One region of the Arthrobacter caoxuetaonis genome, then DNA from elsewhere that is predicted to be linked to it. Evidence: predicted binding sites of a transcription regulator. Region 1 holds the regulator's gene; the other holds the start of a gene.
What was found. Region 1 encodes HrcA, which represses chaperone genes, less so after heat shock. Its sites were predicted from a motif close to TTNGCACTCGNNNNNNNCGAGTGCNAA; they were not measured.
Positions count from the first base shown of each region.

Region 2: groL (chaperonin GroEL) is a predicted target of HrcA. The motif match lies at 1,846-1,872, and genes of this name have one in related genera.

Region 1 is NZ_CP099466.1:1,953,339-1,962,923, forward strand. It holds gene ybeY (rRNA maturation RNase YbeY) at 1-465, opposite strand, end outside; gene NF551_RS08935 (PhoH family protein) at 465-1,499, opposite strand; gene NF551_RS08940 (GerMN domain-containing protein) at 1,906-2,817, shown strand; gene NF551_RS08945 (16S rRNA (uracil(1498)-N(3))-methyltransferase) at 2,853-3,632, opposite strand; gene dnaJ (molecular chaperone DnaJ) at 3,650-4,786, opposite strand; gene hrcA (heat-inducible transcriptional repressor HrcA) at 4,875-5,888, opposite strand; gene NF551_RS08960 (DUF3097 domain-containing protein) at 6,055-6,897, shown strand; gene NF551_RS08965 (DUF4870 domain-containing protein) at 7,050-7,478, shown strand; gene hemW (radical SAM family heme chaperone HemW) at 7,599-8,828, opposite strand; gene lepA (translation elongation factor 4) at 8,825-9,585, opposite strand, start outside.
Region 2 is NZ_CP099466.1:583,194-601,300, reverse strand. It holds gene groL (chaperonin GroEL) at 62-1,696, opposite strand; gene NF551_RS02780 (TM2 domain-containing protein) at 2,094-2,714, shown strand; gene NF551_RS02775 (cold-shock protein) at 2,819-3,022, opposite strand; gene NF551_RS02770 (LytR C-terminal domain-containing protein) at 3,209-3,814, opposite strand; gene NF551_RS02765 (DUF3263 domain-containing protein) at 3,847-4,155, opposite strand; gene NF551_RS02760 (uracil-DNA glycosylase) at 4,283-5,128, shown strand; gene NF551_RS02755 (siderophore-interacting protein) at 5,161-6,006, shown strand; gene NF551_RS02750 (threonine/serine exporter family protein) at 6,025-7,554, opposite strand; gene NF551_RS02745 (lipid II:glycine glycyltransferase FemX) at 7,786-8,859, opposite strand; gene NF551_RS02740 (LLM class flavin-dependent oxidoreductase) at 9,086-10,129, shown strand; gene NF551_RS02735 (MFS transporter) at 10,126-11,691, opposite strand; gene NF551_RS02730 (CHAD domain-containing protein) at 11,816-12,733, opposite strand; gene NF551_RS02725 (ACT domain-containing protein) at 12,839-13,672, shown strand; gene NF551_RS02720 (aldo/keto reductase) at 13,807-14,784, shown strand; gene NF551_RS02715 (sugar ABC transporter permease) at 14,795-15,730, opposite strand; gene NF551_RS02710 (ABC transporter permease subunit) at 15,727-17,334, opposite strand; gene NF551_RS02705 (sugar ABC transporter substrate-binding protein) at 17,407-18,107, opposite strand, start outside.

The sequences.
Region 1 (9,585 bases):
TGTCTCCTTCGGGGCGTCCTTGCCCAGATAGCCGGAAAGGAGCTGCCGCTGGAGACCGAACATTTCGGCTTCCTCTTCAGGTTCGGCGTGGTCGTACCCCAGCAGGTGCAGGACACCGTGCGTGGTCAGCAGGGCAAGCTCATCGTCAGTGCTGTGGCCGGCCGTCTCCGCCTGGCGGGCGGCAACCTGCGGGCAGAGGACTATGTCGCCCAGGACACCTGCGGGAGTCGGCCGTCCGGGGGAACCGGGGCGGAGTTCATCCATGGGAAAGGAGAGGACATCGGTCGGACCGGGCAGGTCCATCCATTCGATGTGCAGCTTCTCGATGGCGTCTTCGTCCACCAGGATGATCGACAGCTCAGCCTCGGGATGCACGTACAGGGCGTCCAGCAGGTAGCGGCCCAGCCGCGCGAGTGCTTCCTCGTCGGCTTCCAGGGCGGACTCGTTGTTTACTTCAATGCTCATTACTTCTTCTCCTGGCCCGCACTGCGGGAGGCTGTGCGGGAACGGCGTTCCTCGTCCCATTCGCCGTAGGCCGTGACGATGTCGCTGACAAGGCGGTGCCGGACCACGTCCGTGGCTGTGAGCTCCGAGAACTGTACGTCCTCGATCCCGTCCAGGATTCCATGGACGATCCGCAGCCCCGAAACGGTGCTGCCGGGAAGATCCACCTGGGTGACGTCGCCGGTAACCACCATTTTGGAACCGAAGCCCAGGCGGGTCAGGAACATCTTCATTTGTTCCGGCGTCGTGTTCTGCGCCTCGTCCAGGATGATGAACGCGTCGTTGAGGGTACGGCCGCGCATGTAGGCCAGCGGTGCCACTTCAATGGTGCCGGCGGCCATCAGGCGGGGAATGGATTCAGGATCCATCATGTCGTGCAGGGCGTCATAGAGGGGCCGCAGATAGGGGTCGATCTTGTCGTTCAGCGTTCCCGGGAGGAAGCCAAGCCGCTCCCCCGCTTCGACAGCAGGACGCGTGAGGATGATCCGGTTGACTTCCTTTTGCTGCAGCGCCTGTACGGCCTTCGCCATGGCAAGGTAGGTCTTGCCCGTACCTGCCGGACCGATCCCGAAGACCACGGTGTTGCGGTCGATCGCGTCAACGTAGTTCTTCTGGTTCAGCGTCTTGGGCCGGATGGTGCGTCCGCGGGTGGAAAGGATGTTCTGCGTCAGCACCTCGGCCGGACGTTCGGCGGTCTGGTCCCTGAGCATGGTGATGAGCTGTTCCAGCACCTGCGGCGTGACACGGGTCTGGTGGCGCGCCAGGACCCGGACCTCATTCACCAGGCGGACGGTCCGGTCAACGGCAGGCGCCGGGCCTGAGACAGAGAGTTCGTTGCCCCGGACGTGGAGGTTGACCTCGGGGAAGGCGGACTCGATGACTCTCAAAGCCTCGTCATTCGCGCCCAGAGACTGGACCATATGCTCCGTGGAGTCAAAGACAATCGTCTGCTGGTCCTCGCGGATGGTGCCGATTCCTGCTGAAGATTCGGTCATATATACGGCCCCTCGGCCTCTCATCGCCCCTTATCAGGTCATCTTGGTCTAAAGCTGAAAACGGAATGCTTCCCCCGGCAGGCTCCCGGAGTAATTCCGCGCGCACACCTCATTTAATCTTACTTGATCTGCGCCACGCCGTGCCGCCATGGCAGCAGGAGTGTAGCCGCAACGGGCACGGGAAGGGTCCGTGACGTGGATTACGCGGTTTGTCTCGGCTTTGCATCGGCTCGGTCTCAATCAGGTTTCAGTCCCATCCCAGAACAGTTAACTCACCGTTTTCGGGCCGCGGGCTGTGCCAAGCTGGGGGTCGTGCTGCGACCGGATCCCCGCTCCGGACGCTCCCCCACATGCACCGCCCGGTCCCCGGACTGCGGGCACTGAGCAACGGAAGGCAGGGACGGCTATGGCAAAACAACGGCAGACCCGCGTCCGTGTCCTCCTCCTCGCAGCGGCAGTTCCGTTCATCCTCCCCGGCTGCGGTGTCGTCGCAGAGCTGCCGACCACATCGATGCCCGATTCGTTCAGCAAATCCTCGGCGTCCGAGGGGCTGCCCATGGCGGTTTCGGCTCCCGCGGAGGCAACGGCGTCGAAAGTTGTCATGCCGGTCTACTGGCTGGCCCAGAACGAGTCCGACATCCAGCTGTACCGGGAATTCCTGCCGTCCGAGAACACGGGCGACCCGATTGGCGAAGCAGTACAGGCCATGACGGCGCAGGTCCCCCGTGACAGCGACTACTTCACACCCTGGCAGCCGGCGTCTGAAGTGACCGCCTCGATTTCGAGCAAGAACATCATCACCGTGGACATCACTTCCGACGCCTTCAAGGCCTCACTTGACGCAGGCATGGCCCACCGGGCCGTTCAGCAGCTGGTGTACACCGCCACCGCTGCTGCGGCCAACGCCGGGCTCACGACGGCGGGGTACAGCACCAGCGTGATTGTCCTGGTGGACGGCAAGGCAGGCTACCAGGCCTTCGGCCACGAGCTGCTGGAAAAACCGCTCGAGCGGGACAAGTTGCTGCCCGCGCCGATCTGGATCATCGATCCCCAGGAAGGCGACGGCGTCGAAACCTCCGTCACCGTCACCGGTTCCGCCGTGGTCCGGGAGGAGAAGCTTTCCTGGAGCGTCGAGCCGATCGTGAAGGGACGTCCGGATACGTCAGCCGCCACCACGGGCAGAGTCGCACTCGACGCCGCTACCGGCGAAACGGCACTGTTCGAAGTCAGCATCAAACTGGAACCGGGCGAATACAACCTGCGGGTCTTCCACGGCGATGGTGCCAACGAGGATTCGAAGCGCATTACTGTCTACTGACCCGCGCGCTCCGGCCTGCCCGGCATCTGGAGCAGTTAGGACCAGCGGCCCAGCAAATAGTTCAGCAGCACCAGTGCTGCCGGGCCGGCGCTTGAAGAGCGGAGCACGTGCGGCCCAAGGCGCACGGTGAGGGCACCGGCAGCGCGCAGGGACTCGAGTTCCGCGGGAGAGATCCCGCCCTCGGGGCCCACCACCACGGCAATGGAAACCCGGTCCCCCGGTGCACGATCCTGCCCCTGCAGCTCCAGCGACTCCACCGCGTTGACCAGTCCAGTGTCCGCCTCTTCGTGCAGGACGAGCACCAGGTCCATCCCTGCCAGCCGCTGCGGCAGCATTTTGGTATCAGCGACGTCCAGGACGACGGGCAGCCGGGAACGGCGGGACTGCTTGGCTGCTGACGTTACGACCGATTGCCACTTCGCCCGTCCCTTCGCTGCCTTCTCGGCCCGCCACCGCACAATGCTGCGTTCTGACTGCCACGGAATGACGGCGTCGACCCCGAGCTCGGTAGCTGCCTCGATGGCCTGCTCATCCCGGTCCCCTTTGGCCAGGGCCTGGACCAGGATGAACTCGTGAACCGGGGCCGGCTCGGACTGGACTTCGCTGACCTCGATCTCCAGCAGGGCAGGCTCAGCGCAGCGGACAGTTCCGCGCAGCCGGATCCCGGCGCCGTCGACAATGTCAACGTCCTCGCCCGGAGCCAGCCGCTTGACCGACACGGCATGCCGCGCCTCCGGGCCGGTCAGCGTGAAGACGCCTCCCGGTGCCGCCGCTGCCACCTGTTCGGGGTCGCCAAAAAAGATCGGGTTGGTCATGAAGTACCCGTCTGCGGCTAGTGGTTGCCGAGGCGGTCGCGGAGCTTGGCGAAGACACCCGGGCTGCTGGTGCCCCCGACGCGGCCTTCGGCGAACTGTTCGCCGCGCAGTTCGGCGAGCCGGCGGAGGAGTTCTTCCTGCTCGGCGTCGAGCTTCTGCGGCGTCTCGACCTGGACGTGGACCATCAGGTCCCCTCGGCCGTAGCCGCGCAGGTGGGTGACGCCCAGGCCCTTGAGGGTGGTCACTTCGCCGGACTGGGTGCCCGGCTTGATGCTGATTTCCCGGGCGCCGTCGAACGTTTCCATGGTGATGACCGTTCCCAGCGCTGCCGCGGTCATGGGGACGGTCAGCGTTGCATGCAGGTCGTCGCCTTCCCGGACGAACACCGGATCCGCGTTGACGCGGATTTCCACGTAGAGATCACCCTGGGGCCCGCCGGCCGTGCCGGCCTCACCCTGGCCGCTGAGCTGGATGCGGGTGCCTGTGGCCACGCCGGCGGGGACCTTGATCGTCAGCGTGCGGCGGCTGCGGACCCGGCCTTCCCCGGCGCACTCGTGGCAAGGGTCGGGAATGATGGTGCCGAACCCCTGGCAGGAACCGCAGGGAGCAGTGGTCATGACCTGGCCGAGGATGGACCGGACCGCACGCTGGACCTGACCCGTGCCGTGGCAGATATCGCAGGTGCGCGGGGAGGTGCCGGGCTGGCAGCACGAACCGTCGCAGGTTGGGCAGAGGACAGCGGTTTCGACGTCGATCTTCTTGTTGGTGCCGAAAACGGCGTCCTTCAGGTCGATGCGGACGTTGATGAGCGCGTCCTGGCCTCGGCGGGTACGCGAAGCCGGTCCCCGCCCGCCGCCGGCGCCGCCGCCGAAGAACGTGTCGAAGATGTCCTGGAAGCCGAAGCCCTGGCCGCTGAAGCCGCCGCCGAAACCGTTGTCGGTGCCGTTCTCCTGGCCGGTGGTGTCATAGATCCGCCGCTTCTGCGGGTCGGAGAGGACTTCGTAGGCGTGGGACACTGCCTTGAACTCGTCAGCGGCTCCGGGAGCGGTGTTGACATCAGGATGCAGCTTGCGGGCAAGCTTGCGGTACGCCTTTTTGATTTCCTCGCCGGTGGCATCCCGGCTGACGCCGAGTACCTGGTAGTGATCACTCACTCGTGCACATCGCTTCCTGTATTGCGTACCCCGTTATAGGGGCGGGTTTTGTCTTTTCGACGGCACCCCGAGGGGCTGCCGCTCCGGGTCACTCGTTCAGGACCCGGGAAAGGTAGCGGGCGACGGCGCGGACCGCAGCCATGGTATTGGGATAGTCCATTCGTGTGGGACCAAGGATTCCTACCATAGCGGACGCGTCCGGGCCGTACCCAGTGGCTACCACGGAGGCCTCGGAGAGAGAGCCGTAGGGGTTCTCCGAACCGATGCGGACGGAGACGCCCCTGGCGTCCTGCTCCATCTCTGAAAGCAGGCGGAGCATGACCACCTGTTCCTCAAGTGCTTCAAGGATCGGTCCGATGGTCAACGGGAAATCTCCGGTGGCACGGGCCAGGTTCGCCGTTCCTGCCATGACCATCCGGTCCTCGCGGTTGATGCCCGCAAGCTGTTCCAGGCAGCGGCCGAGCGCCCCCGCGGTGCCGCGCAGCTGCACCGGCACCGTTGCCAGGCAGTCGGCGAGGTGGCTGGTGATACGCGTCAGGGTGGTTCCGGCCAGTCCCTGCAGGAAGTGCTGGCGGAGTTCGTGCAGGGCAGGCTCGGTGACCGGGGAGGGAACGGTGATGACCCGCTGCTCAACCCGGCCCGTGGTGGAAATCAGGACTACCAGCACCTGTGCCGGTGCCAGCAGGACGAACTCGATATGCCGCACCTTGGCGTTGCCCAGATGCGGGTACTGGACGACGGCGACCTGGTTGGTCAGCTGGGCCAGCAGGCGCACTGTCCGGTCCAGGACGTCATCAATGTCCTCGGCGCCCTCAAGCAGGTTCTGGATGGCACGGCGTTCGGCGCTCGACAGCGGCTTCAGGTCCGATAGCTGGTCAACGAAGAGCCGGTACCCCTTGTCAGTCGGGATGCGTCCGGCAGAAGTATGCGGCGCAACAATCAGGCCCTCTTCTTCGAGGACCGCCATGTCGTTGCGGATGGTGGCGGAGGAGACGCCGAGCTGGTGCCGCTCTACCAGGGCCTTGGAACCCACAGGTTCCCGGGAATGGACATAATCTTCAACAATGGCCCGGAGCACCTCGAGCCGTCGTGGTTCACTCATGGTTTTCCCTCCCTCGTTGAAGCTCCTGCGGCACTTTCGCGCGGATTAGCACTCGGCATACTCAAGTGCTAAGTCTAATACGTTCCGATGCCGTTGCTAGCATTGAATCTCCCGTGCCTGCGAGACCGCCGGCGCTCCGCCCCGTGTCCAGGAACGAGGAAACCCCGTGCCGAACTTTGAATGGGGACCGAGGGATATCTCTGCCCCGGTCCGGAAAGCGCTCCGGCAGGTCGGCGCCGAGAAGGGCCTTGTGCTGGAAGATGTCCAAACCGGCTGGGTAGGCGCCGTCCTGCGGACGGAAAAGTCCGGGGGCCTGTACCTCATGGTGCTTGAAGACGCCCGGGGTCGCACTAAATCCTTTGAACTGGGTTTCGGCTTCCTCCTTGAAGGCGAACCCGTGGAAGTGGTTCCGGCAGTAAAGTCCTCAGCCCCGACAGTGCAGCGAACGGCGTCCGGCTCGGTCGCCGTCGCGAACCAGCGGGCCCGGACCGCGCGGGCCAGCCGCATCTGGGTTGAGGGCAAACACGACGCTGAGCTGGTGGAAAAAGTCTGGGGAGACGATCTGCGCGTTGAAGGCATCGTCGTCGAGCCCCTCCACGGCGTGGATGACCTGGCTGCGGCGGTGCGGGACTTCTCCCCCGGGCCAGGACGGCGGCTGGGAATCCTGGTGGACCACCTGGTGCCGGGGTCAAAGGAATCCAGGATCGCGGCCGCAGCGATGGCCGTTCCCGGTGCGGCAGCGAACGTCCTGATCGTTGGCCATCCCTACGTAGACGTCTGGCAGGCGATCAAACCCCACGTCATCGGTCTGCAGGCCTGGCCCGTGGTCCCGCGTTCGGAAGACTGGAAGACCGGCATCCTGAAAGGACTCGGCTGGCCGCACCGTGATCACACCGACGTCGCCATGGGCTGGAAGAAACTCCTGGGCGCCGTGCGGACCTATGCGGATCTGGAGCCGACCCTCCTGGGGCGGGTCGAAGAGGTCATCGATTTCCTCACCGTGCCCTAGCGCGACAGCCGTCCGCGGCGCTCTCCGCCCGCTGCGGCGCTCCGCCGCAGGTGTGTTTGCCTGTGTACGCCGCTGAACCCAGTACCCTTGATGAACAACAGGTACCCGTGGGTGCGAACCCTGCGTCATCTGAGAGTTAAAGGAATGCAACTGTGTCCAACACACGCCAGAACCATCCGCAGCGACCGGAAAACCACGGTTCCCCAGCGCGCCCGGACTACCAGGGTGCACCCGCCAATGCCCTTCCGCTGACTGCTTCCGAAGACCGTCAGTGGGCCACGCTGTCCCATTTCGGCGGCATCCTGGGCTTTGTGCCGTCCCTCATCATTTACCTGGTCTTCCGCGACCGCGGCCCGTTCACTGCGCAGGAATCCAAGGAAGCGCTGAACTTTACCCTGCCTCCCACCATCCTGGCGCTGGTGGCCTGGCTGCTGTCCTTCATCCCCGTCGTGGGCGGCTTTTTCGCGGTCTTCAATGCCCTTATCTGGATTGCCGTCGCCGTGGCTTCGGTCATTGCGGGCATCGAATGCAACCGCGGGCGTCCGTACCGCTACCGCTTCAACCTGCGCCGGATCCGCTGACGCATCCAGCGCTGACGGCTCCGGCCGCGCACTAAAAGACCCACCGCACCAAAAAGACCCGCCGTCCCTTGAGGGGACGGCGGGTCTTTGCGTTGGGCGGGCGGGCCGTGTTGGGCGGGCTTAGGGCAGCAGGCGGCGCACGACGGCGTCAGCCAGCAGGCGCCCCTTCAGCGTCAGCAGGACGGTTCCGGCTATGGCCGCCCGGGGATCAACCAAGCCGTCGGCGATGAGTCCGGCCACCGCAAGGCGGCCCTCCGGGCGCAGCCGGTCACGGGAAATTCCTTCGGCAAGCCGGGCGCGGAGCATGACGTCTTCGAGGTAACGGGTGTCCGCATCCAACGTTTCCCGGCCGACTGCAGGGGATTCCCCCGCCGCGATCCGGCCTGCGTAGGCAGTGGGGTGCTTTGCGTTCCACCAGCGGATACCGCCGACGTGCGAGTGTGCACCGGGACCTACACCCCACCAGTCATCGCTGCGCCAGTACGCCATGTTGTGCCGGCATTCATCCGACGGCGTCCGCGCCCAGTTGCTGACCTCGTACCAGCCGAGTCCAGCTGCTCCGAAGAGTTCATCGGCCAGCAGGTATTTGTCCGCATGGTCGTCGTCGTCGATGGGCGGAATCTCGCCGCGGCGGATCCGTGCCGCCAGCTTGGTGCCGTCTTCGATGATCAGGGCATAGGCCGAAATATGGTCCGGTTCGTAGCTGAGCGCTTCCTCAACGGAGTGTTTCCAGTCAGCCAGGGACTCCCCCGGTGTGCCGTAGATCAGGTCCACGCTCACCTTGAGGCCGGCGTCGCGCGCCCACTTCACGGCCTGCGGCACCCGCGACGGCGTGTGCGTCCGGTCCAGGACCGCCAGCACATGAGGGACGGCGGACTGCATCCCGAAGGACACCCGGGTGAATCCGGCGGCAGCGAGCAGTTGCAGCGATTCCGGCGTGACTGAATCCGGATTGGCTTCGGTGGTCACTTCGGCGCCCGGGGCGAGTCCCCACTGTTCGACGGCGGTGCCAAGGATGGCTGCCAGGTCTTCGGCCGGCAGCAGGGTCGGTGTTCCTCCGCCGAAGAAGACAGTTTCGATCGGCCGGTGCGGAACGCCGGAGGCCTTCAGGGCACCGGCGGCGAAACGCACTTCCTGCTGCGCCGTCGCCGCGTACTCAACCTGCGAGGCACCTCCGCCAAGTTCCGTGGCGGTGTAGGTGTTGAAATCGCAGTAGCCGCAGCGGACGGCGCAGAACGGGATATGGACGTAGAGACCGAACCGGCGCCCGGCTGCCTCGGTGGCAGCCTGGGCCGGCAGGATTCCGTCCTTTGGCGCGGGATCCCCGAGGGGCAATGCGCTGGGAGTCACTTCTTGGATTTGTCCTTGGACTCGTCGGAGGACAGTGCGGCGACGAAGGCTTCCTGGGGAACCTCGACGCGACCCACCATCTTCATCCGCTTCTTGCCTTCCTTCTGCTTCTCCAGCAGCTTGCGCTTACGGCTGATATCGCCGCCGTAGCACTTGGCAAGCACGTCCTTGCGGATGGCCCTGATGGATTCACGCGCAATGATCCGCGAGCCGATGGCGGCCTGGATCGGCACCTCGAACTGCTGCCTCGGGATCAGCTCCCGGAGCTTTCCGGTCATCATGACGCCGTAGGAGTAGGCCTTGTCCTTATGGGTGATGGAGCTGAAAGCATCCACCTGCTCACCCTGGAGCAGGATGTCCACCTTGACCAGGTCGGCCACCTGATCGCCGTCGGCCTTCCAGTCCAGCGAGGCATAACCGCGTGTCTTGGACTTCAGGATGTCGAAGAAGTCGAAGACGATTTCGGCCAGCGGCAGGCGGTACCGGATCTCGACCCGGTCCTCAGAGAGATAGTCCATGCCGCCCAGGACGCCGCGGCGGGCCTGGCACAGCTCCATGATGGCGCCAACGAATTCGTTCGGTGCCAGGATGGTCGCGGACACCATCGGCTCGCGGACCTCTTTGATCTTGCCTTCCGGGTACTCGCTCGGGTTGGTCACTGTGACCACCTTGTTGTCCTCGAGCGTCACCTCGTACTCCACGTTCGGTGCGGTGGAGATGAGGTCCAGGTTGTACTCGCGCTCGAGCCGTTCGCGGG
Region 2 (18,107 bases), 1.4 Mb from region 1:
CAAGAAGGTACCGCGCTCCTGCGCATGTGGTGCTGCCGGCCCGGGGGCCGGCGGTTGGGGACTAGAAGCCGCCCATACCGCCCATGCCACCCATGTCGTCGCCGCCCATGGCCGGTGCGGCCTTTTCGGGCTTGTCAGCAACAACAGCTTCGGTGGTCAGGAACAGACCGGCGATGGATGCAGCGTTCTGCAGCGCCGAACGCGTTACCTTTACCGGGTCGTTGATGCCTGCAGCAAGCAGGTCCTCGTATTCGCCGGTTGCGGCATTCAGGCCGAAGCCCTCGGGCAGGCCGCGGACCTTGTCGACGACAACGCCCGGCTCGAGGCCGGCGTTGTAGGCGATCTGCTTCAGCGGAGCATCGATGGCAACCTTGACGATGTTGGCGCCGGTTGCTTCGTCGCCTTCGAGGTTCAGGTTGGCGAATGCCTTCTGGCCGGCCTGGATCAGGGCCACGCCGCCACCGGCGACGATGCCTTCTTCAACCGCTGCCTTGGCGTTGCGGACGGCATCTTCAATGCGGTGCTTGCGTTCCTTGAGCTCAACCTCGGTTGCGGCACCGGCCTTGATGACTGCAACGCCGCCGGCCAGCTTGGCCAGGCGTTCCTGCAGCTTCTCGCGGTCGTAATCCGAATCGGAGTTCTCGATCTCGGCGCGGATCTGGTTGACGCGGCCGGCGATTTCGTCGGCGTCGCCTGCACCTTCGACGATGGTGGTCTCGTCCTTGGTGACAACAACCTTGCGTGCCTTGCCGAGCAGGTCCAGCGTGGCGTTCTCGAGCTTGAGGCCAACCTCTTCGGCGATGACCTGGCCGCCGGTCAGGATGGCGATGTCAGCCAGCTGGGCCTTGCGGCGGTCGCCGAAGCCCGGAGCCTTGACGGCTACGGACTTGAAGGTGCCGCGGATCTTGTTGACCACCAGGGTGGCCAGTGCTTCGCCTTCAACGTCTTCGGCGATGATCAGCAGCGGCTTGCCGGACTGCATGACCTTCTCGAGGACGGCAACGAGGTCCTTGACGTTGGAGATCTTGGAGTTGACGATCAGGATGTACGGGTCCTCGAGGACAGCTTCCTGGCGCTCTGCGTCGGTGACGAAGTAACCGGAGATGTAGCCCTTGTCGAAACGCATGCCTTCGGTGAGCTCAAGTTCCAGGCCGAAGGTGTTCGATTCCTCGACCGTGATGACGCCTTCCTTGCCAACCTTGTCCAGCGCTTCGGCGATCAGGTCGCCGATCTGCTGGTCACCGGCGGAGATGGAAGCCGTAGCAGCGATCTGCTCCTTGGTTTCGATTTCCTTGGCAGAGGCGAGCAGTTCGGCAGTGACGGCTGCAACAGCCTTCTCGATGCCGCGCTTCAGGCCCAGCGGGTCGGCGCCGGCAGCAACGTTGCGCAGGCCTTCCTTGACGAGGGCCTGAGCCAGGACGGTAGCCGTGGTGGTTCCGTCACCGGCGACGTCGTCAGTCTTCTTGGCAACTTCCTTGACCAGCTCGGCGCCGATCTTCTCGTAGGGATCGTCGAGTTCGATCTCCTTGGCGATGGAAACGCCGTCGTTCGTGATGGTGGGAGCGCCCCACTTCTTTTCGAGTACGACGTTGCGGCCACGCGGGCCGAGCGTGACCTTGACGGCGTCGGCGAGGGTGTTCAGGCCCCGCTCAAGGCCGCGGCGTGCCTCTTCGTCAAATGCAATGATCTTGGCCATAACGGCTATCGTCCTTCCGGAACAGTCATGCTTGGATGTTGCATTCCTTCTGAGGTGCCCGCGACGGACGGGGAGAATCGCACGATCTCTTTACGCGCGTTCCGCCCCTCACCCCAGCGGCTTGCTGGTTCACTCAACACCGGCGACTTTTAGCAGTCAGCCCGCAAGAGTGCTAAGTCAATAATTAGCACTCCCGCACCGGGAGTGCAAGCAGTCACGGCCGGTTGTGACCGGGGTTTCCATCCAAAACCCGAGCCGGTACCCCATCGCCCCACCGTGGACCGCCAGCTGCCTCCAAATCGCTGCCCGACGGCGTAGATTGGTCCCATGCACGCCCTTTCGTTACCAACGGGTTCCCTGCGGGCGGCGTGACCCCGACATCTTCAGGAGTAGGCAAATGGCGACGAACGAGCCCCCTCCGGGGCAACCCACCCCGGGCCAGCCGGAAGACCAGGATCCCACGGCGCAGGCCGCACATGGATCCAGCGCCGCCCCGCCTCCCTACGGCCGGCCGCCCGGCGATTACGACGAGTCGGCGCACCAGTCCCCGGAACCCGGCGGCTATCAGGGCCAAGGCCAAACAGGCCAGCCAGGGCAGAGCCCTTATCAGGGCGAGTATCCGGGACAGGGGCGCTACACGAACCCCGGGCACCCGGGCCAGTACCACGGTGAGTACCAGCCCACCGGCCAGTACCAGGGCCAGAACCCATATCCACCGGGCCCGCCGCCCGGCTACTACCAGCCCGGGCCGCCGAATCCTTACCAGCAGGGTTACCCGGCCCCGTACGGCTGGGCGCCGAAGTCCCGCCTCGCTGCTGGTTTGCTCGGCATCTTCCTCGGCGGCCTCGGAGTCCACCGGTTCTACCTCGGCTACACCACCATCGGCGTCGTGCAGCTGCTGGTAACCCTCTTCACTTTCGGGGCTGGCGCGATTTGGGGCTTCGTCGAGGGAATCATGATCCTGGCCGGCGCCCAGACCTTCCGGACTGATGCGCGCGGGATGCCGCTGCGGGAGTAATGGCCAGCGCCCAAGACCAGGGCGCCCCAACACGCGGAAAGAGAAAGAGCCGGCGGCCCCCTGGATTCAGGGAGCCGCCGGCTCTTTTGCTTGGAGGGGTCCGGCTAGACCGTCCGGACGTCTTCGGCCTGGGGACCCTTTTGTCCCTCACCGATCTCGAATTCCACCCGCTGGCCCTCTTCCAGTGTCCGGTACCCGGCTGACTGGATGGCGGACCAATGGACAAAAACATCAGTCTGGGCCTCATCGACTGTGATGAACCCGTACCCTTTTTCGCCGTTGAACCATTTGACGATGCCCTGCGCCATGCTTCTCTCCCCTTGTCCAGGTCAGTCCCGGGGCTGGTGCTCCGCCGGAACAGCTGCCGGGAGATCCGTGCCGAGGTGGGGCAGGACCGCTGTTACCCCGGCGGCTGGAGCTAACTTTAGCCACAGGGACCCGGCAGCGGTCCGGGGCGGGGAATTAGTTATCGAGTTTTAACAACACTCGGCTATTTACTGGAAACCGGGGCCCGCCACCACTGTCACAGTGGCGAATTCAGGCGACTCACTGAGCGTGGGGATCCCGAGGAGGGCAGACAGCTCCTCCGCGTTGGCGCGCTGGGCCTCGCCGTTGTAGAAGATGACCGAGCCCTGCAGCGGAGCTCCGGCCCAGTTGCCGACACTGGAAGTGATCCAGCCCTCGGCACCGATCCGGGCGGAGATGCCGGCGCCCAGGCCGCTGATGCCGCTGGCGTTCAGGACGACCACCGGCTGGGTCTTGTCTGCCGCAGGGGTCGATTCCACCGGGGTCGGCTCTGGGCTGCTGGACGGCACCGCAGACGGCGACGGCGGGCTGGACGGTGTTGCCGGGGCGCTCGGCGAAGCAGAATCGGTAGCTTCCGTTTCTGCGGCCACCGGTGTCGCGTTGCCGTCAGCACCGATGCCGAGACGGGGCAGGACCACATATGCGGCCAGCCCGACGAGGAGTGCCAGGACACCAACCGTAATGATCAGGCCAATACCACTTGAGCGCGCAGGGATGAGGCGTTCGCGGTGGACGCCCTGCCGTGTGGAGGTCTCCGGGACCTTATCGAACTCGTCCCTGGGGTATTGGCTCATGGTTGCGTTGTCTGTCCTTGATCTGTGGGGCCCTATGCGTCGGTGCCCATGCGGCGGGCAGTGCGCGCACGCTGGCGTGTAGTACGTAGTCTACGCAGCCTCTTCACCAGCATCGGATCGTGTGCCAGCGCTTCCTCCGTGTCGATCAGCGCGTTGAGGATCTGGTAGTAGGCAGTCGCAGAGAGCCCAAAGAGATCCCGGATGGCCTGTTCCTTGGCCCCCGAGTATTTCCACCAGGAACGTTCCAGCGAGAGCATCTGCTGCTCGCGTTCACTCAAAGGGCTCTCGGGGTCGACGGTGCCGTCCGGTGAGAAGGCCCCGGCTTCAGCTGTTCCTGCCACTGAGTGTCCCCGTCTCCTGGTCTGTTCCCCCGGGCGCGGCAGTAAGGCATGCCGGTGCGGGGGAAAGTCTGTGTCCAGCAGTAATCCTAAACCGGAATAACAACCTTGTCATTTAGCTGTGCCGCGGATGCGGTTGGGATTCTGGCGGGAGATATCCAAGACTGGACAGGTGAGAAACAGCGAAGAGCCGGCATTGTTCCCCCTGGATCCTCCCGCCACGCCCGGCGGCGGGCAGCAGGAAACCGACGGCGGCACGCCCATTCCTTTCACCAGCGGGACACCGCTGGCCTCGCTGATGGCCCCGGACTGGGCCGAGGCCCTTGCCCCGGCGGCCGGCCTGATCCACCGGCTGGGAGACGACCTCGAACGCCGCCGCAGTGCCGGAGCCCACATCCTGCCCGCCCCGCAGAACATCCTGCGTGCCTTCCGCCGCCCCATGTCAGAGGTGAAGGTGCTCATCGCCGGACAGGACCCGTACCCAACACCGGGGCACGCCGTCGGCCTTTCCTTTTCGGTGGAGCCGGGAGTCCGGCCCCTTCCGCGTTCACTGGCCAACATCTATAAGGAGCTGCAGGCGGATCTGGGCATCGCCCCCGCCGCCCATGGAGATCTCAGCGCCTGGACGGAACAGGGGGTCCTGCTGCTGAACCGTTCCCTGACAGTCGAGGCCGGCGCGGCGAACTCCCACCGCGGCCGGGGCTGGGAGGACATCACCGATCTGGCCGTACGGGCTTTGGCTGCGCGGCGGCGTGCTGACGGATCACCCCTCCCGCTCGTCGCCGTCTTGTGGGGGCGGCAGGCGCAGGCCCTGGCACCTTTGCTGGGCGGTGCCCCGAGGGTTGAGTCGGCTCATCCCAGCCCTTTGTCCGCTTCGCGGGGATTCTTCGGATCCCGCCCCTTCAGCCGCGCCAACGAGATGTTACTCGCCCAGGGCAGCACCCCGGTGGACTGGCAGCTTCCCGGGGTACCGTAGAAGCAGTCCCCCCGTACCAGGAGAAACAACACATGCCTGAAGCACCCGCCACACGTTCCCCTGCTCCGGTCCGGCGTGCAAGGCCCGTCCACACCATGCAGGTCCTGCGCCGGGAACAGCTCTCCCGGCACATGGTGCGGATTGTCGTTGGCGGCCCAGGGTTCGACTCGTTCCACCCCAGCGAATGCACGGACGCCTACTGCAAGATCTGGTTCGGGCCTGACGGCCGCCCGCTGGACGGCTCGGTGAGCCTGGAAACGCTGCGTGAACAGACGGAACGGGAAAACTGGCCGGTCTCACGGACATACACCGTCCGCTGGGTGGATACGGTGAAGCGGGAACTGGCCATGGACTTCGTGGTGCACGGGGCGGAAGGCCTTGCCGGACCGTGGGCCGCCGGCGCCCAGCCCGGTGAGAGGATCACGTTCGGCGGTCCGGGCGGCGGTTTCTCGCCGGATCCCGAGGCTGACTGGTATCTGTTCGCAGCTGACGAGTCCGCCCTGCCCGCTACGGCGGCCGCCTTGGAAGCCCTGCCGGCCGACGCCATCGGTTCCGCACTGATCGAAGTCCACGGCCCGGAAGATGAGCTGCCGTTGACCGCGCCTGACGGCGTACGCATCACCTGGCTCCACCGGGGATCGGCCGCAGGAGCGGGACAGGTCCTGGCTGAAGCCGTGGCCGCGTACCCCTGGCCCAGCGGACGCGTCCAGGTTTTTGCCCACGGTGAGCGCGAAGCCATGAAGGAACTCCGGGAAATATTCTTCAACCGGCATGGACTCGAGCGGGACCAGGTCTCGCTCTCCGGCTACTGGGCCGCGGGCCGGACCGAGGACGCTTTCCAGGCAGAGAAGCGCACCCCGATCGGCAAGGTTCTCTGACCCCTGGTATCCGGGCCTTCAGCGCCTGCGGTTGCGGCGGTCATTTCCGCTGAGGTTCCGGGTCAGCGGACGGGCCAAGTTGTCACCGAAGACCACTCCCCCGGCGATTGCCAGGATCACGGTGAGGGCGTTAAAGAGTCCGATGACGCCGTCGGAAATATCCTCCAGCCCGATGCTCAGGCCGTACATGGAACGGAAGATGCTCAGGCCCGGGAACAGGAACAGGATCGCCGGCACGGCGATCACCAGCTGCGGCGCGCCCATCCGCAGGGCGACGATCCGGCTGGCCATGCCGATCGCGATCGCTGCGACAGCCGGCGTCAGCCGTGGGCCCACGCCCACCGCTTCTGACAGGGTCCCCACCAGGAACCCGCCCACGCCGATCAGCACCGTGGGCAGCACCAGGTTCATCGGTGACTGCTCGGTGATGCTGATCGTGGCCAGGGCTACGGCGAGTATCAGCACCGTGACGGCGAACGGGTACTGGGACGACGTCTCTTCAGTCACTTCCAGGGAGGGCATCCCCAGCAGGGTGCCCACCACCAGTGCGACGGCGATTCCCGCGACAATGGCGCCAAAACTGAGGAAGGCGGAGAGGAAGCGGCCGGCGGCCGTCACCGGGAAGCCGTTGATCGCATCCTGCACGGCGGAAACCAGCCGTCCGGTGGGCAGCAGCAGGAGGATGCCCCCTGCCACCACGATTCCGGGCGCAATATTCAGGTCCACCGAACCGCTTGCGTCCAGCCACCAGAACAGCATGGCGAGGGCGGTCACGAGGAACCCGCTCGCAGCCGTGGTGAAGAAGTCCGGCACCCGCCAGCGTCCGAGCACCCGCTGCAGCAGGCTGACCAGGATGGTGCTGCCAAATCCGACGGCTGATCCCAGCGGCCCGCCGCCAATAAATGCGACGATCGCGGCGGCAAACAGTCCGGCGGAGAAGGTGACAGCCCAGCGCGGGAACGGTTTGGGTTTATGGACGATCTCGCCCAGCCGGGCTGACGCCTCGGCACGGGTGACGTGGCCGTCCACGATGTCAGTGACCAGCCGGTGCACCAGTGCCAGTCCCGCATAGTTGTTCGTCCAGGACCGGACGACGCGCATGACCGTGATGGGCGTCTGGTCCTTGGGCGAGTAGTTCAGCAGCACCGACTGGTTGGTGATGTCCACTTCGATGTTTTCGAGTCCGTAGGCAGCGGTCACGGCGATTATGGCCGTTTCCACTTCGAGGGCACCGGCACCGTACCTGAACATGGTTTCTGCCATGCCCAGGGCGAAGTCGAGGGTCTTCCGCGCACTGGCATCCGGACCGCCGGAGCGTACCCGGGGGTTGGCGTAGGGGCTCCCGGCCAGTCGTTCCACGATCGACATGGCCTGCGTCGGCGGTGTTTCCCCCTGCACCAGCCGGCGCAGCATCCGCCGTGCCGCTGCCGAGGACGAATCCGTACGCTGGGCCGCTGAGGGGCTGTGCTGGCGGGGCGTCGTCTTGCGTGCCCGCGGCTTGCCGGTACGCGGCGGGACACCGGCCGCACGCTGGCCCTTGGGGGTCACTGACGGAGCCTTTGCCGGAGCACCCTTCTCCAGCCGCGGAACAGAGGACGTCGCCGGCGGCGGCTTGGGCTTGGTGCTGCGCAGGCCGGCGGCGCTGCTCCGCGCCGCCCGTTCGGGTGCCTTGATCACAGGGATCAGCCCTGCCTCCGGTTGCGTGCTCAGGGCAGCGTTGCGGCGCTCATTCTCGTTCTCCACAGTGTCCACCCCTTTGGCCTCGTCTTGACGTGCGGTTTAGTAGAAAGGCTGGTGATGCCTGCGCCAGTAGATCTGGCGGGTCACACGTTCACCGATGGTGTTCCAGATCCGGTACCGCAGCGGGTCCAGCACCAGGTCCCAGCAGCCGGCGAAGTCCGTGACGGTCTTGGAAAAGCTGGTCTTGAACAGGCCCAGTCCGTGGTGGGGATGTTCCTTGTTCTTGAGTTCGCTGCTCGGCGGCGTGCCGCAGAAATCGTATTCCTCAATACCGAAGTCTTCCTTGAGTTCGGTCAGCGCAGTCCACTGCACCAGGTGGGAATCCCCGTATTGCTTGCGCCGCGGCTTGGAGCCGCCGTCCTTGTACGTACCCTTTTTGCCGTAGGCGATGACGAACGCACCGACACTCGGCTCGCCGTCTTCGAACGCAAAATAGAAGCGGCCCTGTCCGGCGGCCGTGAAGTTCGACCAGAAGCGCCGGTAGTACTCGTAGGAGCGCATCCTCGCCGAAGAGCGGTCCTCGATGTGGCTCATCAGTTTGTACATGGCGCGCATGTTCTCTTCGGTGGGCTCCACCCGGCGCACGTCAGCCTCTTCGCGGATCGCCCGCCGGACGGCGTTGCGGGCACGGGAGGAGATGTTCTTGAGAATCTGTTCCGTGTCGGGCGTCGTGTCCAGCAGCGCAGTGGAGTCGTTGGGCTGGAGATTGAAGGTCTTGACCAGCCCGGCTTCGCGGAAGAGTTTCCGTACGTCTTCTCCGTCCACGATGTCCGGCTCCACCTTGAGTGCGAAGACCCGGCGGCCGCTCTCCTTGGCAAACCTTCCCAGTGCCCGGGCCATGGCCGGCACGTCTTCGGCTGCGGCGGCATCGGGACCCTTGATGAGGTACCAGAGGCTGCCCAGGAGGGCGACCTTCTTTTCGATGACCAGGTTGTAGGACGTGTAGTCCGCGCACGTGAAGACAACGTAGACGGGGTTCCAGCCGTGGTGCGATTTGACCTCCGCGTAGGCGGCGGACTGCAGGACATTGCCGCCGTTGGGGTTCGCCTGGACGCGGCTGTCCCAGTCCGCAATCTCCTCAGGCGTGGCCAGGCGTGCACTAAAGTCTCGCAAAGTTCCTCAACTGTCCTCGGTTGGTGGATCTGTCTCGTCGCCCCCGGGCACGGAGCCGCGCTCCGGACCGGTTTCCAGTCTATCTGCGAGCGCGGGGCGCTCCGTGCGGCCGGGTGCGGCGCGGCGGAGCAGGCCCGTACCCGGACCGGCGGGAATACCCGTGCGCCAAGACAGGTTAGGCTCATCATTAGATGCATTTGCATGAGATCGAGAGAAGGCGGACTGAGTGGCACAGCAGATTGAACTGGGACTGGACACGTTTGGAGACGTGACATTCGACGGCGGGGGCAACAAGCTGCCGATGCCCCAGGTCGTCCGCAACGTGGTGGCGGAGGCCGTCCTGGCCGACTCCCTCGGACTCGATTTCATCGGTATTGGTGAACACCACCGGGACGACTACGCGGTGTCCTCGCCGGAGACCGTGCTGGCAGCCATCGCAGGCCAGACCAGCCGTATCCGCCTGGGATCCGCGGTGACCGTCCTTTCCTCCGACGACCCCATCCGGGTCTACGAACGTTTCGCAACGCTCGACGCCGTGTCCAACGGCCGTGCAGAAATCATCCTTGGCCGCGGCTCCTTCACCGAGTCCTTCCCTCTCTTTGGATACGACCTGGCTGATTACGAGGTCCTGTTCGAAGAGAAGCTTGATCTGTTCACCAAGCTGCTGGCAGAAAAGCCCGTCAGCTGGGAGGGGACCATCCGGCCTCCCTTGCGCGACGTGTTGGTTTATCCCCCCACGGAAAACGGTGCCCTCCCCGCGTGGATCGCCGTCGGCGGCACGCCCCAGTCCGTTGTCCGCGCGGCCCACTACGGCCTGCCGCTGATGCTGGCCATCATCGGCGGGGAACCTGCCCGCTTCACCCCGTTCGTTTCCCTGTTCAAGCGGGCGCTGAAGGAGTTCGGCAAGCCGATGCTTCCCGTCGGGGCGCATTCTCCCGGCTACATAGCCGCTACGGACGAGCAGGCGCTGGAGGAAGCGTGGCCGCACTACGCCGCGATGCAGAACCGGATCGGCAGGGAACGCGGCTGGCCGCCGGTCAGCCGCTCGGAGTATGAAGCATCGGCCGGTCCTGAGGGCGCGCTCTTTGTCGGTTCGCCGGAAACTGTGGCGGCAAAGATCGTGCGGACCGCGCGGACCCTCGAACTGTCGCGTTTCGATCTTAAGTACAGTCTGGGCACGCTTCCCCACGAGAACCTGATGAAGTGCATCGAACTCTATGGATCCGAGGTAGCACCCCGGGTCCGCGAAGCGCTGGCGGCCGGGGACTAGGCCTTCGCGGGGAGGAACCACCTGGTCCGTGGTTCCTCCGCCGCCAGGGATTCCGCCCGCTCAATGTTCTTCCGGTCTTCACCGGTGAGCCGTTCATGCTCCTGGCGCATGTACTCGCGCCACGTCGGAACGTCGTAAATCTCGCGGAACTGGCGGGAATCCGTCACCGAATGCACCAGCTCCCACCCTGTGGCTCCGGTGCGCATCCGCGAGAGCCGGACTTCATGCATTGCCTGCACGAACGCTGCGGACTCACCCGGTTCCAGTTCATAGGCCACCAAGACCGTCACCGGCCCGTCGTCGGGTCTCGGCTCCTTTTCGACCTCCAGCCCAAGGTCCGGCTCAGGAACGCTGCGGTCCAGCTTGCCGGTGCGGGGAAGCAATGGCAGGACCGCCACGCTCGCGGCCACCAGGACCAGCACGACGCCGGCGGCGGCCAGGACCGCCGAGTAGCCGTACGCCGTGGCCAGGCTCCCCCACAACAGCGACCCGAATGCCTGCGTTCCGGTGAAAACCATGAGGTAGACGGAAAGTCCCCTCGCCCGGACCCATTCCGGCAGGGTCAGCTGCACAGCACTGTTGAGCGTGGAAAAGGTATTGATCCATGCTGCTCCGCCCAGCACCAGCAGGGCAGCCAGCGGTACCGCGGGGAGGTAGCCTGCGGCAAAAACGCAGGCCCCGAACGCCACGGCGGACGCTGCCAGCAGGGCGTTATCCGGGAAGAGCTCCCGGACTCGGCCCTGGATTACCACTCCGAGGATGGCACCGATGCCGAGGGCGCCAAGAAGGAGCCCGTAGCCTGAGGAACCCAGCTGAAGATGGCCGTTGACGGCAATGGGAAGCAAGGCGTACAGGGAGCTGGCCGGAACCATGAACATCACGCAGCGCAGCAGGATGCGGCGGATCCTGGGCGCTGCCCGCACATAACGGATGCCGGCTGCCATCGCTTCGCCGACCCGTTCGCGGTCCGCAGGACTCTCCGGTGCGCTCCGCCACACGAACACCGCCAGTGCCGTGCCCAGGAAAGACACCGCATTGACACCAAAGACGAAGGCTGGACCAGCGAGCGAAACCAGCAGGCCTCCCACGGCCGGTCCTATGGCACGGGCGGCATTCATCGCCACCGACCCCAGCGCCGAGGCGGAACGGATCTGGTCCCTCGGTACCAGCGAGGGGGTTATGGCCTGCCAGGCCGGCGAGCTGAGGGCGACCCCGCAGCCGATCAGGAACGTGTAGAGGAGCAGGGCATCGGGCCCGAGCAGGCCCAACGCGGCAATGACCGTGAGCAGGATCCCGGCGCCGGCGGCAAAGAGGTTGGCGCCCAGGATCAGCCGGCGGCGGTTGAACGCATCGGCGAGGACGCCCGCAATCAGTCCGAGCAGGAGGGCAGGAGCAAGGGAGGCGGTTTGCACCAGGGATACCAGGGCGGGACTGGCGCCGGTTTCCACCAGATACCACTGCGCGCCGACGGTCTGCATCCAGCTGCCGATGTTGGACCCCAGCTGGGCCAGCCACAGTATGAGGAACATCCGGTTCTGCAGCGGCGCCCAGGGAGATGCCATTGGATCCCTCCGTCAGCGCAGGAACCGGGCGCCCCGGCGGTTCCGGAGACCTGACCCCCGCTTCCTGAAGGTTATGTCCGGCACCTCCGCCGCGTCCAGAGTGCCCGTTCACAGCGGCCGAGGTTCAGGGCCCTGGCGGAAACTTGTTCCACAGGCGGCGATAGTTCTTCTCCGCGGCCCTTCCCCTGTGCTCCTCAATCGCATGGAGGCGCCCGTAAGTGAACCCGTTTTCGCCCTCTCCGGCCGTACTTCCCATCCAGCGCAGCAGCGACCTGGTGACAACGCTGTCCTGGTGCTCCCCCAGTGTTTTCTGCAGTCCCTCGGCGGCTTCCACCATGGCGTCTGCTGCGCTTCCTCCTGCCGGCCTCCACGCCTCGGCGGCATAGCGCAGCCGCTTGGCCTCCTTGCGTGCTTCGTGAAGGATCTCCGCACGCTTTTCGGGATCCTTTTCGGCCTTGGCCTCCTTGACGCGGGCCCGGAGCCGGCCGCGGTCCCGGCGGATCATTGCCTCCGCAGTGTGCCGCCCCGAACCGGTTTCGGCCTGGTTCCACGGCGGATCCGCTACCATCCCGGCCAGCTGCTTGACCATCTGCCCATAGCGCTCGCTGTCCAGCGCCTGGTGCACCGACTGGACGGCGGACGAATAGTCGCTGAGCAGTTCTTCGTCGATCCGGGCCGCCACCGGCCCCAGGACCAGGTCCGGAGGCTGCGATGCCACGAGGGCCTGCAGCCGGTGGCGCATCACTTGTGCATCACGGGCCCCGCCCAGCACCTGTGCCAGCCATTTCAGGTCACCGCGCAGGCTGCGGGCCGGTTCCTTTTCAAGCAGGCGGCGGTAGCTGGCCAGCGCCGAACGCAGACGGCGGGTGCTCACCCTCATCTTATGGACGGCCTCCGGTTCCTCGGCCCGGACCCTTTCCTGCTGCCGGAGCAGTTCAGCAAGCTGCTCCTGCAGGTACGCCAGCAGCAGGGCTGCGGCGCCCTTCTCCGCACCCGCACTGCTGTCCTGCCCGGCGCTGGGACCTTTGGGAGCAAAAACCATGGCTGAAGTATAGGTCCCGGTCCTGCCCGGGAGGCAGACCCTGTGCCACGCACAATTGACGCACCCGCAATACGCGCGAAACAGGTCCCCCGCGACACTGGGCCCATGACGAAACGCCCTGCCTCCGCTTCCGATCTGGCCTGCGGGTCCTGCGGCCAGCTGCCGCGGCCGGGCCGTACCCGCCTCACGGCCGCCAACGTTGCCGCCATGCTCCCCATCGAACTCCTGGTCCACGCTGCCGTCCTGCAGGCGGATCTTCCCTACCTGTCCAAAGTCCTGCTGCTCACGGTCACCGCCACGGTCCTGGTGATTTGGGTGGCCGAGCCTTCGGCCCGCCGGCTGCTGCACAGCTGGCTCCACGGTCCGGCGCTGCGGCAGCGGAGCATGCTGGCCGGTTCGGGAACCCTCTGGAGGGCACGCGTGGTCCTCGCGGATACTCCCGGTGCATTGGAGGACCTGGCCCATGCGCTGGCACGGTCCCGTGCGAATATCCTCTCGATTACCTCGCAACCAGTGCCCGGCGGAGTCATGGACGAGCTCGTGGTCTCCGGACCGCCTGGGCTGCGGGAACACGACGTGGCCGAGGCGCTTGCCGACGGCGGAGCCGGGTCTGTGCTGGTTTGGCCCACGACGGCTTTGGCCCTGGCCGACGGCCAAACCAAGGCCCTGGCCTTGGGCGCACGGGTGGCGGCCAACCCGCAGGAGCTCGGCTGGGCCGTCTCGGAACTCCTCGCGGCGGAACTGGTGGTTGATCCGTCCCGCCTCGCTCCGGGCGGGCCGGAATATGGAACCCCGGTCCTAAAGGTCCCCACGGCCTGGGACGAGGCGCTGAGGTTCATCCGGCCCGGGGAGCCGTTCACGCCGGCAGAGTCCGCCCGCGCCAGCCGGCTTGCCGAGATCGCCGAGACTGTAGAGCTTCGCACCGCGCGGCCCGGCTGAGCCCTGCTGTCCGCTGTGAAGCCCCCTGACCCTGTACCCCGTGCAACGGCCGCCGTAGCATCGGCAGTACCGGCGGTGCCGCCGGCGCTCCCGCTGCCCGAGGCAACATTCTTGGAGGCAAGGTCATGAACTCCATGCGCTACGCCAAGCTTGGCAACTCCGGCCTGACAGTGTCCGCGCTCGGGCTGGGATGCCTCAGCTTCGGTGACCCGCACCGCGGCAACCATGACTGGACGCTGCGCGAGGACGAATCCAAGCTCCTCATCCGGCGGGCCGTGGAACTGGGCATTAACCTCTTCGATACGGCAAACGTCTACTCAGCCGGGGACAGCGAGCGCATCCTCGGCGTCGCGCTGGCCGAGTACGCCCGCCGCGAAGAGGTTGTCATCGCCACCAAAGTCCACGGCGAGATGTCCCGAGGGCCCAACGGCTGGGGACTGTCCCGCAAGCACATCCTGTGGCAGGTGGACCAAAGCCTGCGCCGGCTCGGAACCGACTACATCGATCTGTACCAGATCCACCGCTGGGACGGGACGACGCCGCTGGAGGAAACGCTCTCCACCCTGGACCAGCTGGTCCGGGACGGAAAGGTCCGGTACATCGGCGCGTCGACCACATACGCCTGGCAGTTCGCCCGGGCCCTCTGCCTGCAGCAGGAACACGGATGGACGCCCTTCATCACCATGCAGGACCACTACAACCTGATCTACCGGGAAGAGGAACGGGAGATGTACCCGCTCTGCGAGGACCAGGGAATCGGCGTCCTGGCGTACTGCCCGCTGGCGCGGGGCAGGCTCTCACGCCCCTGGGACGAGCCAAGCAGGCACCGCGGGCGGGATGCTTTGGACGACAGGCTCTATGGCGCGTACGAGTCCACCGACCGGCTGGTCTCCGATGCCGTCGGTGAGGTCGCCCAGGCGCATGGAACCAGCAGGGCGCAGGTGGCCATCGCCTGGGTGATGGCGCATCCCGTGGTAACGGCGCCGCTGGTCGGTGCCACCAGGGTGGGGCATCTGGAGGACGACGTCGGCGCCCTGGACATGCAGCTCACCTCGGAGGACCTGGCACTGCTGGACGAGCACTACATCCCGCACGGCGTCGTCGGCTTCTAACCTGCCCGCGTCAGCCCTTCACTGCGCCCGCGACCAGGCCGGAGGCGATGTAGCGCTGCAGGAACAGGAACAACACCATCACCGGCACGGCTGCCAGCACCGCTCCGGCGGAGAAGACGCCCCACGTCCGGGACTGGTTGTCCCCCACGAAGGAATAGAGCCCGACGGCGAGGGTCTGGCTATCCGGATCGTTGAGGACAATGGAGGCGATCATGAACTCCCCCGTGGTGGTGATGAAGGTCAGCAGGCCCACGATCGCCAGGATGGGAGTCACCAGGCGAAGGATGATGGTGAAGAAGATCTGGAAATGCCCGGCACCGTCAATCCGTGCCGCTTCGTCGAGCGTCTTGGGGACCGTGTTGAAGAACCCGTACATCAGGTAGGTGTTCACCCCAAGCGCCCCGCCCAGGTAGACCATGATCAGGCCCAGCTGACTGCCCAGCCCAAGCCAGGGAACGATGTCCGAAATTTCCGAGAGCAGCAGGAAGATGGCAACTACCCCCAGCATCTGCGGGAACATCTGCAGCAGCAGGAGGCTCAGCAGGCCCATCCGCCGCCCGGTGAAGCGCATCCGGGAGAAGCTGTAGGCGGCCAGCGCCCCCAGGAAGACCGTTGCGACGCTGGTGACCACGCCGATCACCAGGGTGTTCAGGAACCAGCGGGCGAACGGTTTCTGCGGGTCTGAAAAGAGTGCCTGGAAGTTGGCGAACCCAATGTCCCGGAACAGTCCGGACGAGGCAACCAGGGTTCCGCTGGGGCTGAGGGCAGCGGAGAGGACGTACGCCAGCGGCAGCAGGGCGAAGACCGTCATCACCAGGCCCACCAGGTGCCGCCATCCGGTGTCCTTGAACCAGGCTCCAAAACTGCGGCGGGTGGGCCGGACGGCGGGCCCGGGGCGCGGGGCTTCCGCGGCGAGCCTGGACGGAACTGAGGTGGAGGTGCTCATGAGTTCACTTCTTCCAGCGACTTGGTCTGCCTAAAGCTGACGGCGGAAATGACGGCGACGATGACGAAGATGAGGATCGCCAGTGCGCTGGCCAGACCGTAGTCACGGCCCGTCCCCTGCCCGAAGGCCACCTTGTAGACCACGGTGATCAGCAGGTCGGTGGCGCCGATGTCCTGGCTGGTGCCCGGGAAGCGCGGGCCGCCGCCGGTGAGCATGAAGATCACGTTGAAGTTGTTGAAGTTGAACGCGAACGTGGAAATCAGCAGCGGTGCAGTGGAGACCAGCAGCAGCGGGAGCTTGATGGAACGGAAGATCCGCCAGGCGGAGGCGCCGTCCATTCTCGCGGCCTCGTTCACTTCCTCGGGCAGGGACTGCAGGGCACCGGTGCAGACAAGGAACATGTAGGGGAAACCCAGCCAGGTGTTCACGAGCAGCACGCTGGCTTTGGCCAGCCAGGGGTCGTTCAGCCAGGGAATGGACGCACCGCCGAAGAACGTCCCGTTGATGAAGCCGAACTCCTGGTTCAGCATGCCTGACCAGACCAGTCCGGCGAGGAAGGCAGGGAAAGCGTAGGGCATGATCATCAGCACCCGGTAGGTGCGTTTGCCCTTGAGCGTGGGGTGGTTGAACGTGATCGCCAGGAACAGCCCCAGCCCGAAGCAAAGTGCCACGGAGGCAACCGCGAAGGTAAAGGTCCAGCCGATCACGCTCAGCAGCGGTCCGCGGAGCTCCGGGTCCGTGACGGCGTGCTGGAAGTTCTCGAAGCCGACGTTGATCTTCCAGCCGGTGGCAAGCCGTTCCCCGTCTTCGGAAACGAAGGACCCCTCGCCGCTGTCGCGGTAGACGGTTCCCGTCTCGGAACTGGTGAAGGTATCTGCTGCTTCGTCATAGACCAGCACCGGCTTGTAGACATAGGCGTTGGAGCCGTCAGCAGTCTTCAGCGTCCCGTCGTCGAGGTCCTCGGAGAAAGGGACCGTGAGTTCCAGGATCTCCGACTGCCTGTTGAGCAGGTCATTGAAGGCGAGGGTTTCATAGCCCTGGACACCGGTCGCCTTGCCGGTTCCGCCGAGCTGGGCGTCCTGGACCTCTTCGAGCGGCTGCTCGCTGCCGCCGAGCTGAACCCGTCCGTCCGGATCGGTAACCAGCAGGAACAGCTCGTTCCCCTGCTCCACCACGGAGACCTGGTAGGCCGGGGAGTCGGGCACCCGCTGCTGGGCGGTCAGGGAGATTGCAGCGACGGCGTCTTCCTTGGTGCTGTTATGCCCGTCGCCGTAATTCGTAAAGGCCACGTAACCGCTGTAGACGACCACGAAAACCTGGAAGACCAGCAGGAACAGCACCCCGGGTGCCAGGTACTTGGCCGGAAGGCCGCCCCGCCGCAGGTAGATCCAGTTGATCGCCAGCGTCACGCCGGCCGCCACGGCAAGGATGACCCACTCTTCGGCAAGGAAGAGCATCATCAGAACGTAGACGGCGAACGCGTCCACGAGTCCCAGAAGCAGGATCTTGGCCAGCGTTCCGGCGATCGAGTCGGGACTGCGCCTGCGCTCGCGGACCGGTGCGGGTTTGGACGGGCGGACGGGTGCGTCCGTGGAAACGGCCATGAAGTTCTCCTACAGGTGGTCCGGACGGGAATCCCGTCCGGACCACTCGTCGCCTGCGGCTGGTTGGTACCGCTACTTGCTGATCTTGGACTCGATGTTGGAGACCATGGCCGGCCATGCCGTGGCCGGGTCTGCTTCGCCCTTGATGAGGGCCAGCTGCGTGCCGCCCCAGTCAGCCCAGACGGCTTCCATTTCCGGGATGGCCGGCATCGGAACACCGTTGGCACCGATTTCGCCAAACGCAGCCACGATCGGGTCTTCGGCAGCCTTGTCGAAGGAAGCCGTCAGGGCCGGCGGGCGTCCGCCTGCCTCGAACATGGAATCCTGCACGGCCTCGGTGGTGAGGTAGTTCAGGGCGAATTCGTTGGCTGCCAGGGCATTCTGGCTCTTGGCGCTGATGAAGAAGCCGTTGACGCCGACGAACGGCTGCGCCGGGGAATCTCCGGCAGTCGGCAGCGGGTCGACAGCCAGGTTGATGCCGGCGGCTTCGGCGTCCGGGACGTTCCACGGGCCGGTCAGCAGGTACGGGGAGGCGCCGGCGTTGAACTTTTCCTTGGCGATATCCGGGGTGATGCTGGAGTTGAAGATGCGTTCGCCGGAATCGCCCCAGGCCACAAGCTTCTCGGCGAATTCGACGCCGCCGGGGTTGCCCAGTTCCAGCTTCGAAGCGTCGTAGCTGCCAGCCTCGTCCGTGCCGAAGACGGGCACGCCCATGGAGGTCTGCAGCGGGTAAAGGTGGTAGGGATCGCCCTGCTTGGGGTCCATCTGTACCA